2 regions of the Nonomuraea sp. NPDC050556 genome follow, and region 2 is predicted to be linked to the other one. Evidence: riboswitches for the same ligand, from Rfam matches in the RefSeq annotation. Region 2 holds a riboswitch; the other holds the start of a gene.
What was found. A riboswitch is a leader RNA that binds a small molecule or an ion and turns the genes downstream of it on or off. The one in region 2 is predicted to bind S-adenosylmethionine.
Positions count from the first base shown of each region.

Region 1: another riboswitch for S-adenosylmethionine. It lies ahead of ACIBG8_RS43870 (aminotransferase class V-fold PLP-dependent enzyme); the one in region 2 lies ahead of thrC (threonine synthase).

Region 1 covers NZ_JBITGU010000005.1:346,368-352,473, reverse strand. Annotated here, with positions in the region: gene ACIBG8_RS43885 (acyltransferase) at 219-1,316, opposite strand; gene ACIBG8_RS43880 (NADH-quinone oxidoreductase subunit D) at 1,313-2,458, opposite strand; gene ACIBG8_RS43875 (DoxX family protein) at 2,583-3,284, shown strand; gene ACIBG8_RS43870 (aminotransferase class V-fold PLP-dependent enzyme) at 3,274-4,554, opposite strand; SAM riboswitch class IV at 4,597-4,712, opposite strand; gene ACIBG8_RS43865 (TerC family protein) at 4,827-5,549, shown strand; gene ACIBG8_RS43860 (cytochrome P450) at 5,549-6,106, shown strand, end outside.
Region 2 covers NZ_JBITGU010000006.1:711,882-717,987, reverse strand. Annotated here, with positions in the region: gene ACIBG8_RS50100 (MFS transporter) at 1-1,093, opposite strand, end outside; gene ACIBG8_RS50095 (trehalose-6-phosphate synthase) at 1,136-2,554, opposite strand; gene ACIBG8_RS50090 (RNA polymerase sigma factor) at 2,616-3,170, shown strand; SAM riboswitch class I at 3,268-3,407, shown strand; gene thrC (threonine synthase) at 3,421-4,653, shown strand; gene ACIBG8_RS50080 (MoaD/ThiS family protein) at 4,677-4,952, shown strand; gene ACIBG8_RS50075 (cold-shock protein) at 5,157-5,357, shown strand; gene ACIBG8_RS50070 (Kazal-type serine protease inhibitor family protein) at 5,486-5,704, opposite strand; gene groL (chaperonin GroEL) at 5,969-6,106, shown strand, end outside.

The DNA of each region.
Region 1 (6,106 bases), on a different contig from region 2:
GCCCGCTAGAGGGAGCGGGCGAGCGAGCTTGCGAGTGGCCAAAGCGCTCCTGCTCCAGCGGGCCTCACGCGCAAGGAGCCCAAGCGCGCCCCCTCCAGCCTGACCGCGCGTCCGAGCAGGCGAAGCGCTCGAAGGATGGCGGCGACGGCGCGCTCACCGTCGCGGATCGCGGCGTTGCTGATCCGCTCGTCCTCGGGAGGACCTCGAAACCCGGCTGGTCAGGTCTTGTCCTGTAGTTGCTTCGCGGGAGTGCGACGGCGGCGGCCGAAGAGGTAGATGACGGGCAGGGTGCAGATCAGCGGACCGATGATGGCGAAGGGCCGCTCCAGCCACCACACCAGCGTCGGCCGCGGGTCCGCGGTAGGGAAGCCGACCAACCACCACCAGAACCCCAACGCGATCGCCATCCCCGTCGTGTGGAAGAGGAACAACGGCAGCGCGAACCGGTTGATGGTCTCGTTCACCCGCTTCCACCGCGGCCGTTCCAGCACCCGCTCCATCGTCGGCCGCAACACCTCCACCAGGCCGATCTGGAACAGCAACAACGCCACGATGACGAACGTCGGCGGCGCCATGTTCGACAGCTTGTCGCCGGGCACACCCACCATGGACCCCGGATACAAACCCGAATAGACCAGTCCGAACAGGGCGAACAACCCCGTCCACAGCAGGGCGAAGTCGTACCGCCTGGGCAGGATCACCACCCGGTCGTAGAAGAACCCCGCCTGGTGCGCCAGCCCCCACACCAGGATCATGTTGAGCCACCCCACCCACTCCACGCCGTACCGCAGCCGGATCACGTCCACCACGAGCGCGGCGCCGCCCATCCAGATGAGCGCCAGCACGTCGTAACGCCGGTGCAACCACAGCGCCACAGGCAGGAGAGCGACGAGCATGATGTAGACGGCCATGAACCACAGCGGGCTGAGCACCAGGAGTACGGCCCGGCCGATCCACGGCACGTCGAAGACGAGCCAGATCACCACCCCGATGACCGCCCACACCGCGCACAACGTCAGCGCCGGGATGGCGAGCGCCCTGATGCGCCGCCAGACGAACGCCCCGATCCCCACCCCGCGGTCACAGGCCCGCTCCCACGACAGCAGGTGCACGTGCCCGCCGATGTAGAAGAACAGCGGCAGCACCTGCATCAGCCAGGTGAGGATCCACAGCCCGCTGGTGAAGCCGAGCGGGCTCGTCGGCTCGGGACCGTGCGGCGTCCACTGCAGGATCGTGAACGCCCAGTGCCACACGACGACGGTGATGAGGCTGAGCGCCCGCAGCCAGTCGACGTACTTGTCTCTCTCAGCAGTCACTTGTCGATGTCACCCACGACGAAGAACATGGAGCCCAGGATGGCCACCATGTCGGCCACCACGTGGCCGGGCAGCATCTCGCGCAGCACTTGGACGTTGTTGTACGAGGCGGAGCGCAGCTTCAGCCGCCACGGCGTCTTGTCCCCCTTGGAGACGAGGTAGTAGCCGTTGATGCCGAGCGGGTTCTCCGTCCAGGCGTAGGTGTGCCCCTCGGGGACCTTCAGCACCTTGGGCAGGCGCTGGTTGATCGGGCCCTGCGGCAGCGTGCGCAGCCGGTCGACGCAGGCCTCCGCCAGGTCGAGGGAGACCTTGGCCTGTTCGAGCAGCACCTCGAAACGCGCGTGGCAGTCGCCTGCCGTACGGGTCACGACCTTGACGGGAAGCTCGGGATAGGCGAGGTACGGCTGGTCGCGGCGCAGGTCGAAGTCGACGCCAGAAGCGCGGGCGATGGGTCCGCTCACGCCGTACTGCATGATCGTCTCGCGGTCGAGCACGCCGACGCCGCGCGTGCGGGCGACGAAGATCTCGTTGTGCAGGATGAGGTCCTCGATCGCGGGGATGCGGCGGCGGGTCTCGGCGATCACCTCGGCGACGCGGCCCAGCCATCCGGAGGGAAGCTCCTCCTTGAGCCCGCCGACGCGGTTGAACATGTAGTGCATGCGCCCGCCGGAGATCTCCTCCATGACGCCCTGGATGCGCTCGCGCTCGTTGAAGGCGTAGAAGACGGGCGTGATCGCGCCGAGTTCGAGCGGGTAGGAGCCGAGGAACATCAGGTGGCTGAGGATCCGGTTGAGCTCGGCCAGCAGCGTGCGCGTCCAGACGGCACGGACCGGCACCTCCATGCCCAGCATGCGTTCAGCGGCGAGCACGACGCCCAGCTCGTTGGCGAACCCGGACAGCCAGTCGTGCCGGTTGGCCAGCATGATGATCTGGCGGTAGTCGCGCACCTCGAACAGCTTCTCCGCGCCGCGGTGCATGTAGCCGATGATCGGCTCAGCCGAGGCGATGCGCTCGCCGTCCAGGGTGAGTCGCAGCCGCAGGACGCCGTGTGTCGAGGGGTGTTGCGGGCCGATGTTGAGGATCATGTCCTCGGTGGCCAGCTCCTTCGCGCCTGCTCCGATGCCGACCACGCGTTCCGTCATAGGCCCCATGCTGCCACCGCCCGACCTGGTGATCCAGCGTGGCCGTCGGTCAAGGAACGGTATGGAAGCGCATTCACTGCCTGTAGTGGGGGGAGAGATACGGGTAACGGGGGGAGATATCGCCATGAACAGGGTGTTGTTCGACGTAGCAGCGCTGATCTCACGGGTGACGATCGGCGTCATCTTCGTCGCCCACGGGTGGCAGAAGTGGCAGAACGGGCTGGACGCGACAACCGGGATGTTCACCCAAGCCGGGGTTCCGCAGCCTGAGCTGGCCGCGGGGTTCACCACTGTCGCTGAGACCGTGGGCGGCTCGTTTCTGATCTTGGGACTGCTGACGCGGATCGCGGCGTTGTGCCTGCTCGCCGTGTCCGTGGGCGCGATCGCCTACGTGCACGCCTGGAACGGGCTCTTCATCACCAACAACGGCTGGGAGCTCGTCGGCGCGCTCGCAGCCGCCTGCCTGCTGTTCGTCGCGCTGGGGGCGGGACGGATCAGCATCGACGGGATATTCCGCTCACTGTTCGGCAAGCGCGCCGAGCAGAAGGCCGCAGAGAAGGCCGCAGCGGCCAAGGCGGCCGAGCCCGTCGCCGTCGTGCAGGAGAAGGTCGTCGTCGTCCCAGCACCACAAAAAGCAGAACCAGCAGCGGCACCCGCAGCGCCGCTAAGGCCGGAGCAGGCCGCCAGCGATGCCGCCGTCATGGACGAGGCCGTCAAATCTGCCGTGCAGGAGAAGAAAGCCGCAGCAAGTCAGGAGTGGAGCGAAGAGGACCTCAAGGACATCGACGCCCTCTTCGCCGACGACAAGAAGCCGCCTACCGGCTGACCAGATCCCGAAGCGCCGAGACGAGCCTGTCCACGTGCTCCTCCGTCGTACCGATGCCGATCGAGGCCCGTACGGCGGAGGCCGTGCCGTCCTCGCACCCGCCGTCGGACTCGCCCAGCAGGTGCCTGACGAACGGGTGCGCGCAGAACTTGCCGTCGCGCACCCCGATGCCGTACTCGCCGGACAGCGCCTCGGCGACCTCGCGCGCCGAGTACCCGTCCACGACGAACGACACGATGCCGACCCGCGGGTGATCCGGCCCCCACAGCGAAAGCTCGTGAACACCTTCCACAGCCGCAAGCCCGGAACGTAGCCGCGCCAGCAGCCGCTCCTCCTCGCGCACCAGAACATTCCACCCGGTAGCGCTCAGAGCATCACAGGCAGCGGCCAGCGCGATCGCCCCGAGCACGTTGGGCGTCCCCGCCTCGTGCCGGGGCTCGGCGTCGTCGTGCCACTCGGTGACGTCCGTGACGGACTTGACGGCCCCGCCGCCCTTGAGGTACGGCTCGCCGTCGGACAGCCAGTCACGCCGCCCGATGAGCACCCCCGCGCCGAAGGGGGCGTAGAGCTTGTGCCCGGAGAAGGCCACGTAGTCGAGGTCGAGCGCGGTCAGGTTGAGCCTGCGGTGCGGGACGAGCTGCGCGGCGTCGACCAGGATGCGCGCCCCGTGCCGGTGCGCCACGTGCGCGAGCGCCGCGATCGGCCAGAGCTCGCCGGTGACGTTGGAGGCGGCGGTCACGACCAGCAGCTTGGGCCCGGTGATCTCCGACAGCACGGAGTCCACCTGCCGTACGGCCTCGCCGGGGAATGGGGGTGGCGAGAGCCGTACGGCAGAGGGCCAGGGGAGGAGGGAGGCGTGGTGTTCGGTGTCGAAGACGACGACGGTCGTGCCCTCGGGAAGCGAGCGGGCGAGCAGGTTCGTGGCGTCGGTGGTGTTGCGGGTGAAGATGACCGCGTCGTCGGCGCGGGCGCCGGCGAAGGCGCGCACGGTGTGCCTGGCCTGCTCGTACCTGGCGGTGGTGAGCTGGGAGGCGTAACCGGCGCCGCGGTGGACGCTGGAGTAGGCCGGGAGCGCGGCATTGACGGCGGCGCTGACCGGCTCCAGACAGGGGGCGCTGGCCGCGTAGTCGAGGTTGGCGTACGTGACGAGCTGGCCGCCCTTGACGGGCACTTCGAGGTCGGTGCCGAGCACCGCGGGAATCTCGCGGCTTTCCTGGGAAAAGGAAGTCTTCTGGGCGGGGACCGAGTTGAAGATCGTCAGCGTGGACATGGCAAACCTCCTGGGGTCGTCGGGACCCCTGGAGCAACCCGGAGCCCGCGCTTGCCCGCCACACCTCGTGACGGACCAGGTCTTCACCCGGGGCACCCCGCCGCGGACGCGAGGGTTGCCGGCCAGCAAGCCGGGGCTAAGCGCTGGCACTCATGACCTACGAGCCGAACTATAACCGACACTTGGGGCCTTCTCGCAAGTCGCCGAACTTCCAGGGGCTATCACTCGTTGGTGACCCTGTGACAGGTGTCGACTAGCCGCGGAGGTAGAAAATGCTGGACTGGGTGTCCAACCCTGAGATCTGGATCGGGTTCTTCACCCTGGTCGCACTGGAGATCGTCCTAGGTATCGACAACATCATCTTCATCAGCATCCTGGCCGGGAAACTCCCGCCGGAGCAGCGCGACCGGGCCAGGGTGCTCGGTCTCGGCGCCGCGCTGATCAGCCGGTTGCTGCTGCTGCTCGCGCTGGCGTGGGTGGTGAAGCTGACCGCGCCGCTGTTCGAGGTCTGGGGTCATGAAATTTCGGGACGCGACCTGATCCTGCTCCTGGGCGGGCTCTTCCTGCTCGCCAAGAGCGTCACCGAGATCGGCCACAGCATGGAGCTGAAGGAGGACGAGGGCGGCAAGAACCGCAAGGTCACCTCGTTCACCTCGGTGATCCTGCAGATCATGGTGCTCGACGTCGTCTTCTCGCTGGACTCCGTCATCACGGCCGTCGGCATGGTCGACGAGCTCGGCGTGATGGTCGCCGCGGTGATCGTGGCGGTGCTGGTGATGCTGTTCGCCTCCGGGCCGATCAGCAGGTTCGTCGACGCGCACCCGAGCATCAAGATGCTGGCGCTGTCGTTCCTGGTCCTCATCGGCGTGGTGCTCATCGCCGAGGGCTTCGGCCAGCACATCTCAAAGGGCTACATCTACTTCGCGATGGCGTTCTCGCTGGTCGTGGAGCTGCTCAACATCCGGATGCGCAGCAGGCGCACTAAAGTGGAGTAGTGCGCTTTGACCCGTGGAATCCCGATTTCGTGGCCAACCCCTATGAGGTCTACGCAGACCTGAGGGAACGAGAGCCGGTCAGCTTCTTCGAGCCGACCGGCCAGTGGCTCATCGCCACCCATGCCGACGTGAACGCGCTGCTCAGGGACCGCCGCCTCGGGCGGTCCTACGCGCACGTGGCCACGGACGCGGAGTTCGGCCGCGAGCCCAACCCCGCGTTCCAGGAGCCGTTCTGGCGGGTGATCAACGCGGGCATGCTCGACGTCGAGCCGCCCGTCCACACCCGCCTGCGCCGCCTGGTGTCCAAGGCGTTCACGCCGCGCATGGTCGAGTCGCTGCGCCCGCGGGTGCGCGCGATCGTGGAGGAGCTGGTCGACGCGTTCGTGGCCAAGGGCGGCGGCGACCTGATCGCCGAGGTGGCCGAGCCGCTGCCGGTGACCGTCATCGCCGAGATGCTCGGCATCCCGCCGGAGGATCGCCACCTGCTCAGGCCGTGGTCGGCCGACATCTGCGGGATGTACGAGCTCAACCCCTCGGAGCAGGCCCAGCACACGGCC
Region 2 (6,106 bases):
GCAGGAACGCCTGGTGGGTGCCGAAGCCGTCGGCGAGCGCGCCGAGCAGGAACGGTCCCGCGCCCATCGCCACCCCGGCCCAGATGGGCGCGGCGGCCGCCGCCCTCTCGCCGCCGTGGGCGATCATCCCGGCCAGCGCGAGCGGGAAGTGCAGCGAGACGCCCAGCCCGCTGATCGCCAGCCCGGCATAGGACAGCAGCGGCTCGGTGCTCACCCAGAACAGGAACCACCCTCCGCCGGACACCAGGAGCGCTCCCACGAGCAGCGTGACCGGGTTGAACCGCAGCGCGAGCGGCGTCCCAGCGAACCTGCCCGCCGCGATCCCGGCGATGAAAGCGGTCAGCCCGGTCGCCGCCGTGGCCGCGTCGAGCCCGGTGCGCAGGGAGAACAGCGAGGCGCCCCAGAGGTTGAAGCAGAACTCCGTGGCCACGCAGCACAGCAGCACGACCCCGGCCAGGTGGAAGCGCCACCCGACCCGCGTCGGCGCGGCGGCGGGCGCGTCGTGGTCCTCCTCTGCCGCCGGGATCCACACCTTCCCCATGAGTACGGCGAGCAGCAGGCTGCCCACCGGGGTGACCAGCAGCGCGGCCCGCCATCCGAGCCCGGCCTGCGCTGCCGCGCTGAGCCCGAAGGTGACGGCGATGCCCGCGGTCACGGCGAACGCGTTCGCCTCGTTGATCGCCGCGGGGCCAGCCTGGCCGTGATGGTCGCTGAGGGCGGCCATCGCGGTGTAGAGCATGACGGAGCCGAACAGCCCGGCTATGCCGTACCCGGCAAGGGTGAGGGGCAGCGCCGAGCTGAGCAGGACCATCGCCAGGCCGGCGTTGACGCCGGCCAGGCCGATCCAGGTGGTGGCGCGCGAGCCGTACCTGCGGACGCAGGCGCCGAGCGAGGCGCCGGCCAGGATCGTGCCCGCTGCCATGGCGGTGCCGTGCAGCCCCGCGACCGTGTTGGAGGTGTGCTGCTCCAGCCGGAGCAGGGGGAGCGCGGCGCTGAGGCCGTAGATGTAGGTGGCGAAGGTGGCGAGTTGGAGGTAGATCAGCCAGGTCGGCCGGTCTCTGGTGAGCGTGATCGGCCCCGCGACGGTCGTCACCAGGCGGCCCCTGTCATGAAAGGTGAAATTTCCCCTCAAATCCTAGTTCAGGGCGTTCAGCTGGGCCGACAGCCATTTCTGTGGCGGCAGCGCCGTCGCTGCGGCCTTGAGCCGGAGGGCTCTGGCCGCCCGCTCCTCCTCCGGCATGACCAGCGCCCTGTGCAGCGCGTCCGCCGTCTCGCAGACGTCGTAGGGGTTGACCACGAGCGCGTCGGCGCCCAGCTCGGCCGCCGCCCCCGCCTCGCGGGACAGGACCAGCGCGCAGGACGGCGACAGGATCGGGCCCTCCTTGGCGACCAGGTTCATGCCGTCGCGGATCGGGTTGACGAGCAGCACGTCGGCCATGCGGTAGGCGGCCAGCGAGCGGGGGTAGTCGTCGTTGACGTTGAGTATGAGCGGGTCCCAGTCCTCGGTGGCGTACTCGTCCTCGATCTCCTTGGCGCAGCGCTGCACGGCCGCGGTGTACTCGCGGTACTCGGGCAGGTCGTGCCTGCTGGGGTAGGCGAAGGCCAGGTGGACCACGCGGCCGTGCCATTCGGGATGGTCGGCCAGGAACTCCCGGTAGGCGGCCAGGCCGCGCACGATGTTCTTGGACAGCTCGGTGCGGTCGATGCGGACGATCAGCTTGCGGTCGCCGACCTGGTCCCTGAGCGCGGTCATGTGCGACTCCACGTCGGGCTCGCAGGCGCGGCGCCAGAGGGCGTCGCCGTCCACGCCCAGGGGGTGCACGCCGATGCGGGTGCTGCGCCCCTCATGAGTCACGATATTTCCGGAGACGTGGGCGTTGAGCAGCGCCGCGCAACAGTCCACGAACGCCCGCGCCCACCGGGCCGTCAGGAACCCGGCGTGGTCGGCGCCCAGGATGCCTTCGAGGACCTCCCGGCCGACGTCGTCGGGCAGCAGCGAGAAATACTCGGGCGGCGCCCACGGCGTGTGGCTGAAGTGCGCGATGCGCAGGTCGGGCCGCTCGGCGCGGAGCATCGCCGGGGTGAGCGTCAGGTGGTAGTCCTGCACCATCACCCGCGCCCCGTGCCCCGCCTCCTCGGCCAGCGCCAGGGCGAAGGCGCCGTTGTAGTCGCGGTACGACTCCCACTCCCGCTTGAACCGCGTGCCGAAGTGCGGCGCGTTGGGGATGTCGTAGAGCAGGTGGTTGACGAACCAGAGCGTGGAGTTGGCCACCGCGTTGTAGGCCCGGTGGAAGGTGGCCGGCGGGATGTCGAGCATCCGCAGCGCACCCGTGTCGTAGCCCGAGCCGTCGAGCCGCCCGCCGGGCGCCTGCCGTACGGCGGAGCGGTCGCCGTCGGACAGGGCGGCACAGACCCACAGGACGCCCTCGTCCTTGGCCACGCCCGACAACCCGGAGACCAGGCCGCCACCGCCGCGTTTCATGGTCAGCACGCCGTCGTCGGAGACGGTGAAAGAGACGGGTCCCCTGTTGGAGGCCACCAGGACGCTGTGCATCTTTACTCCGCGGCTTTGTGGATGGTTAACCAAACATGACCCCCGACCATAGGATCCCGCTATGGCGCTAGATGAGCTAACCGAGGAACTTGCCGTCGCGGCCGCCGGTGGTGACCACCGCGCGCTGGGCGAGCTGCTGCGGCGGATCGAGCCGGACGTGATGCGGCACTGCAGCCGGATCCTGCCCTACACCCAGGATGCCGAGGAGGCGTGCCAGGACACCCTGCTCGCCGTGGCGCGCAACATCGGGCGCTTCGAGGGCAGGGCGCGCTTCAGCACCTGGCTGCACATCGTCACGGCCAACTGCGCGCGCACGACCTACCGGTCGCTGAAGCGGCGGGCGGCCGAGCAGACCTCCGAGGACCTGCCGATGCAGAAGCCGGACGTGCGCCGGGTGAGCGTGATCGCCGGTTCGCGGCTCGACCTGCTCGACGCGATGGAGTCGCTGGAGGCGGAGAAGCCCGACCTGGCCCAGGCGCTGGTGTTGCGCGACATCGTGCAACTCGACTACAACGAGGTGGCCGAGCAGCTCGGCATCCCGCTCGGCACCGCGAAGTCGCGCATCCACCAGGCGCGCAAGTACGTCCAGGCGGCGCTGGGCGAGGATTATCGGTGAGACCGTTCGTCTCACCCGGTGAGACGGCTGTGCCCTGTACGGAGAGTCCAGGGTAGAGTCGCGTCTACAACTGAATATGTGCGGACTTGCTCCGCACTGCTCATCCAGAGGGGTGGAGGGAACGGCCCTGCGAAGCCCCGGCAACCTCCCGGACTGATCTCGTGACGTGACGAGGCCGACCGGGACGAGGTGCCAATTCCGGTCTGTGGCCAGGGTGGTCGCAGACGAAGATGAGGGAAGGCCTCGCTTCATGTCGCTTGACTTCGGTCCTGCTGTAGCCCTCTCCTGCCGCGAGTGCGGCACCCGCTACGACCTCGGCCCCAGCTTCGCCTGCCTGGAGTGTTTCGGGCCACTCGAGGTGGCCTACGACTTCGGTACGGTGACCCGCTCGCAGATCGAGTCGGGCCCCGCCAACATCTGGCGTTACCGCTCGCTCCTCCCCGTTCCCGTCGACGTCGCGTCGAAGCGGAACATGAACCCCGGCTGGACGAAGCTCGTCAAGGCCGACAACCTGGGCAAGGAGCTCGGCTTCAAGTCCCTGCACGTCAAGGACGACTCGGGCAACCCCACCCACTCCTTCAAGGACCGCGTGGTCGCGATCGCCGTCGAGGCGGCGCGCAACTTCGGCTTCCACACCCTATCCTGCTCCTCCACCGGCAACCTGGCCGGCGCGGTCACCGCCGCCGCCGCCCGCGCCGGGCTCGACGCCTGCGTGTTCATCCCCGCCGACCTGGAGCAGGCGAAGATCGCGATGGCCCGGGTGTTCGGCGGCACGCTCGTCGGCATCGACGGCACCTACGACGAGGTCAACCGCTTCTGCTCGGAGCTGATCGGCGACCCGCTGGGTGACAAGTGGGGCTTCGTCAACGTCAACCTGCGCCCTTACTACGCGGAGGGATCCAAGACGCTGGCCTACGAGATCGCCGAGCAGCTCGGCTGGCGCCTGCCCGAGCAGATCATCGTCCCCGTGGCCTCAGGGTCGCAGCTGACGAAGATCGACAAGGGGTTCAAGGAGCTGATCGCGCTCGGGCTGGTCGAGGACGCGCCTTACAAGATCTTCGCGGCGCAGGCCCTGGGCTGCTCGCCGGTGTCGGCCGCCTACAAGGCGGGACACGACGTCGTCCAGCCGGTCAAGCCGGACACCATCGCCAAGTCGCTGGCGATCGGCAATCCCGCTGACGGGCCCTACGTGCTCGACATCGCCCGTCGTACCGGTGGGGCCGTGGAGGACGTCACCGACCCCGAGATCGTCGACGCGATCAGGCTGCTGGCCTCCACGGAGGGCATCTTCGCCGAGACGGCCGGCGGGGTCACCGTCGGAGTGCTGAAGAAGCTCGCCGAGACGGGCCAGATCGATCCCTCGCTGGAGACCGTGGTGCTCAACACCGGTGACGGCCTCAAGACGCTCGACGCCGTGGCCTCGACGGCCCGGCCCAGCGCAGTGATCAAGCCCTCGCTCGACGCGTTCCGCGCGGCTCTCTGACAACAACGAAAGGCGAGTTAACCATGAGTGTTTCTGTGCGGATTCCCACCATTCTGCGGACCTACACCGGCAGCAAGGCCGAGGTCGGCGGAGAGGGCGCGACGCTTCGCGACGTGCTTCAGAAGCTCGATGCCGACTATCCGGGGATCGGGGCGCGAATTCTGGATGAATCGGGCAAGATTCGCCGTTTTGTCAACGTTTATGTTGGTGAAGAGGATGTCCGTTTCGCGGAGGGTCTCGACACTGTCACTCCCGAAGGCGCACAGATCTCCATCATTCCGGCGGTGGCGGGCGGCTGAAGCCCCGCATCCCAGGCGCCCCCGGGCTTCCCGGTGGGCGCCTTACTTTTATATTCAACAAAAAATTGACTCTGTTGCCCTACGGCATGACGAAGGTATGGTCGAGGGCGGTTGTTCTGGCGTGATTTACCCATATGTCAGGGCGACCACGGATCTCGCGGGTGGAATGGGTGGGGTCCGGAGCCCAGTAAGAGGAGTCGGAAAGTGGCGCAGGGCACCGTCAAGTGGTTCAACGCGGACAAGGGCTATGGCTTCATCGCGGTAGACGGTGGTAAAGATGTGTTCGTCCATTACTCAGCGATCATGATGGATGGCTATCGGTCTCTCGAACAGGGCCAGCGGGTCGAGTTCGAGATCACCCAAGGACAGAAGGGGCCTCAGGCCGAGGCTGTCCGGGCGGTCTGAATCATGTAACGGGTATGCACCGGCAGCTCACGCGGCAACGCAGTCCGTGGGGATCTGCCACATCACCTTCGTCGACTCGAAAACGCCAGGGCCCTTCACGGGGCCCTGGCGTCCTCGTGCCTGAAGGTCTACTGGTAGGTGCCCGTCACCGGCGGGACGGCGCTGAACGGGCAACTCTTCTTCGGCTCGACCCCCGCGCAGGCGGCCATGCAGGGGTTGGAGTAGGTCTTGCCGTCGGTGCCGACGACGGGGTTGTACTCCTTGGTGCAGATGCACGGCTCTGATGCGTACGCAGGAGCGGTGAGCACGAAGAGGGCCAGCGCGAAACCGCCGAGTAGTCGTTTCATAGGGACATAGTGTAATCAAAAGGTCACCGTACGTATGAAGCGACGACCGGCTTCGGCTTGCACTCGACCAGGTAGAGTGCTAAACAGTTCGTTGGCACTCTCTGTCCGAGAGTGCCAGCACAATTGGATCGAGACGCTGGGACCTGCCGCACGGAGATGCAGGTCCAAGTGCACGACCTACATCGAGCAGGCCGTGCACAAATGCCGTCGCGGGCAACGTCTCGGTTCAACTTAAGCCACCCTGCATCTGGGAGGTCTAGCCTTATGGCAGCCAAGATGATCGCGTTTGACGAGGAAGCCCGGCGCGGTCTCGAGCGCGGTATGAACCAGCTCGCCGACGCCGTCAAGGTGACCCTCGGCCCCAAGGGCCGAAACGTCGTGCTGGAGAAGAAGTGGGGCGCC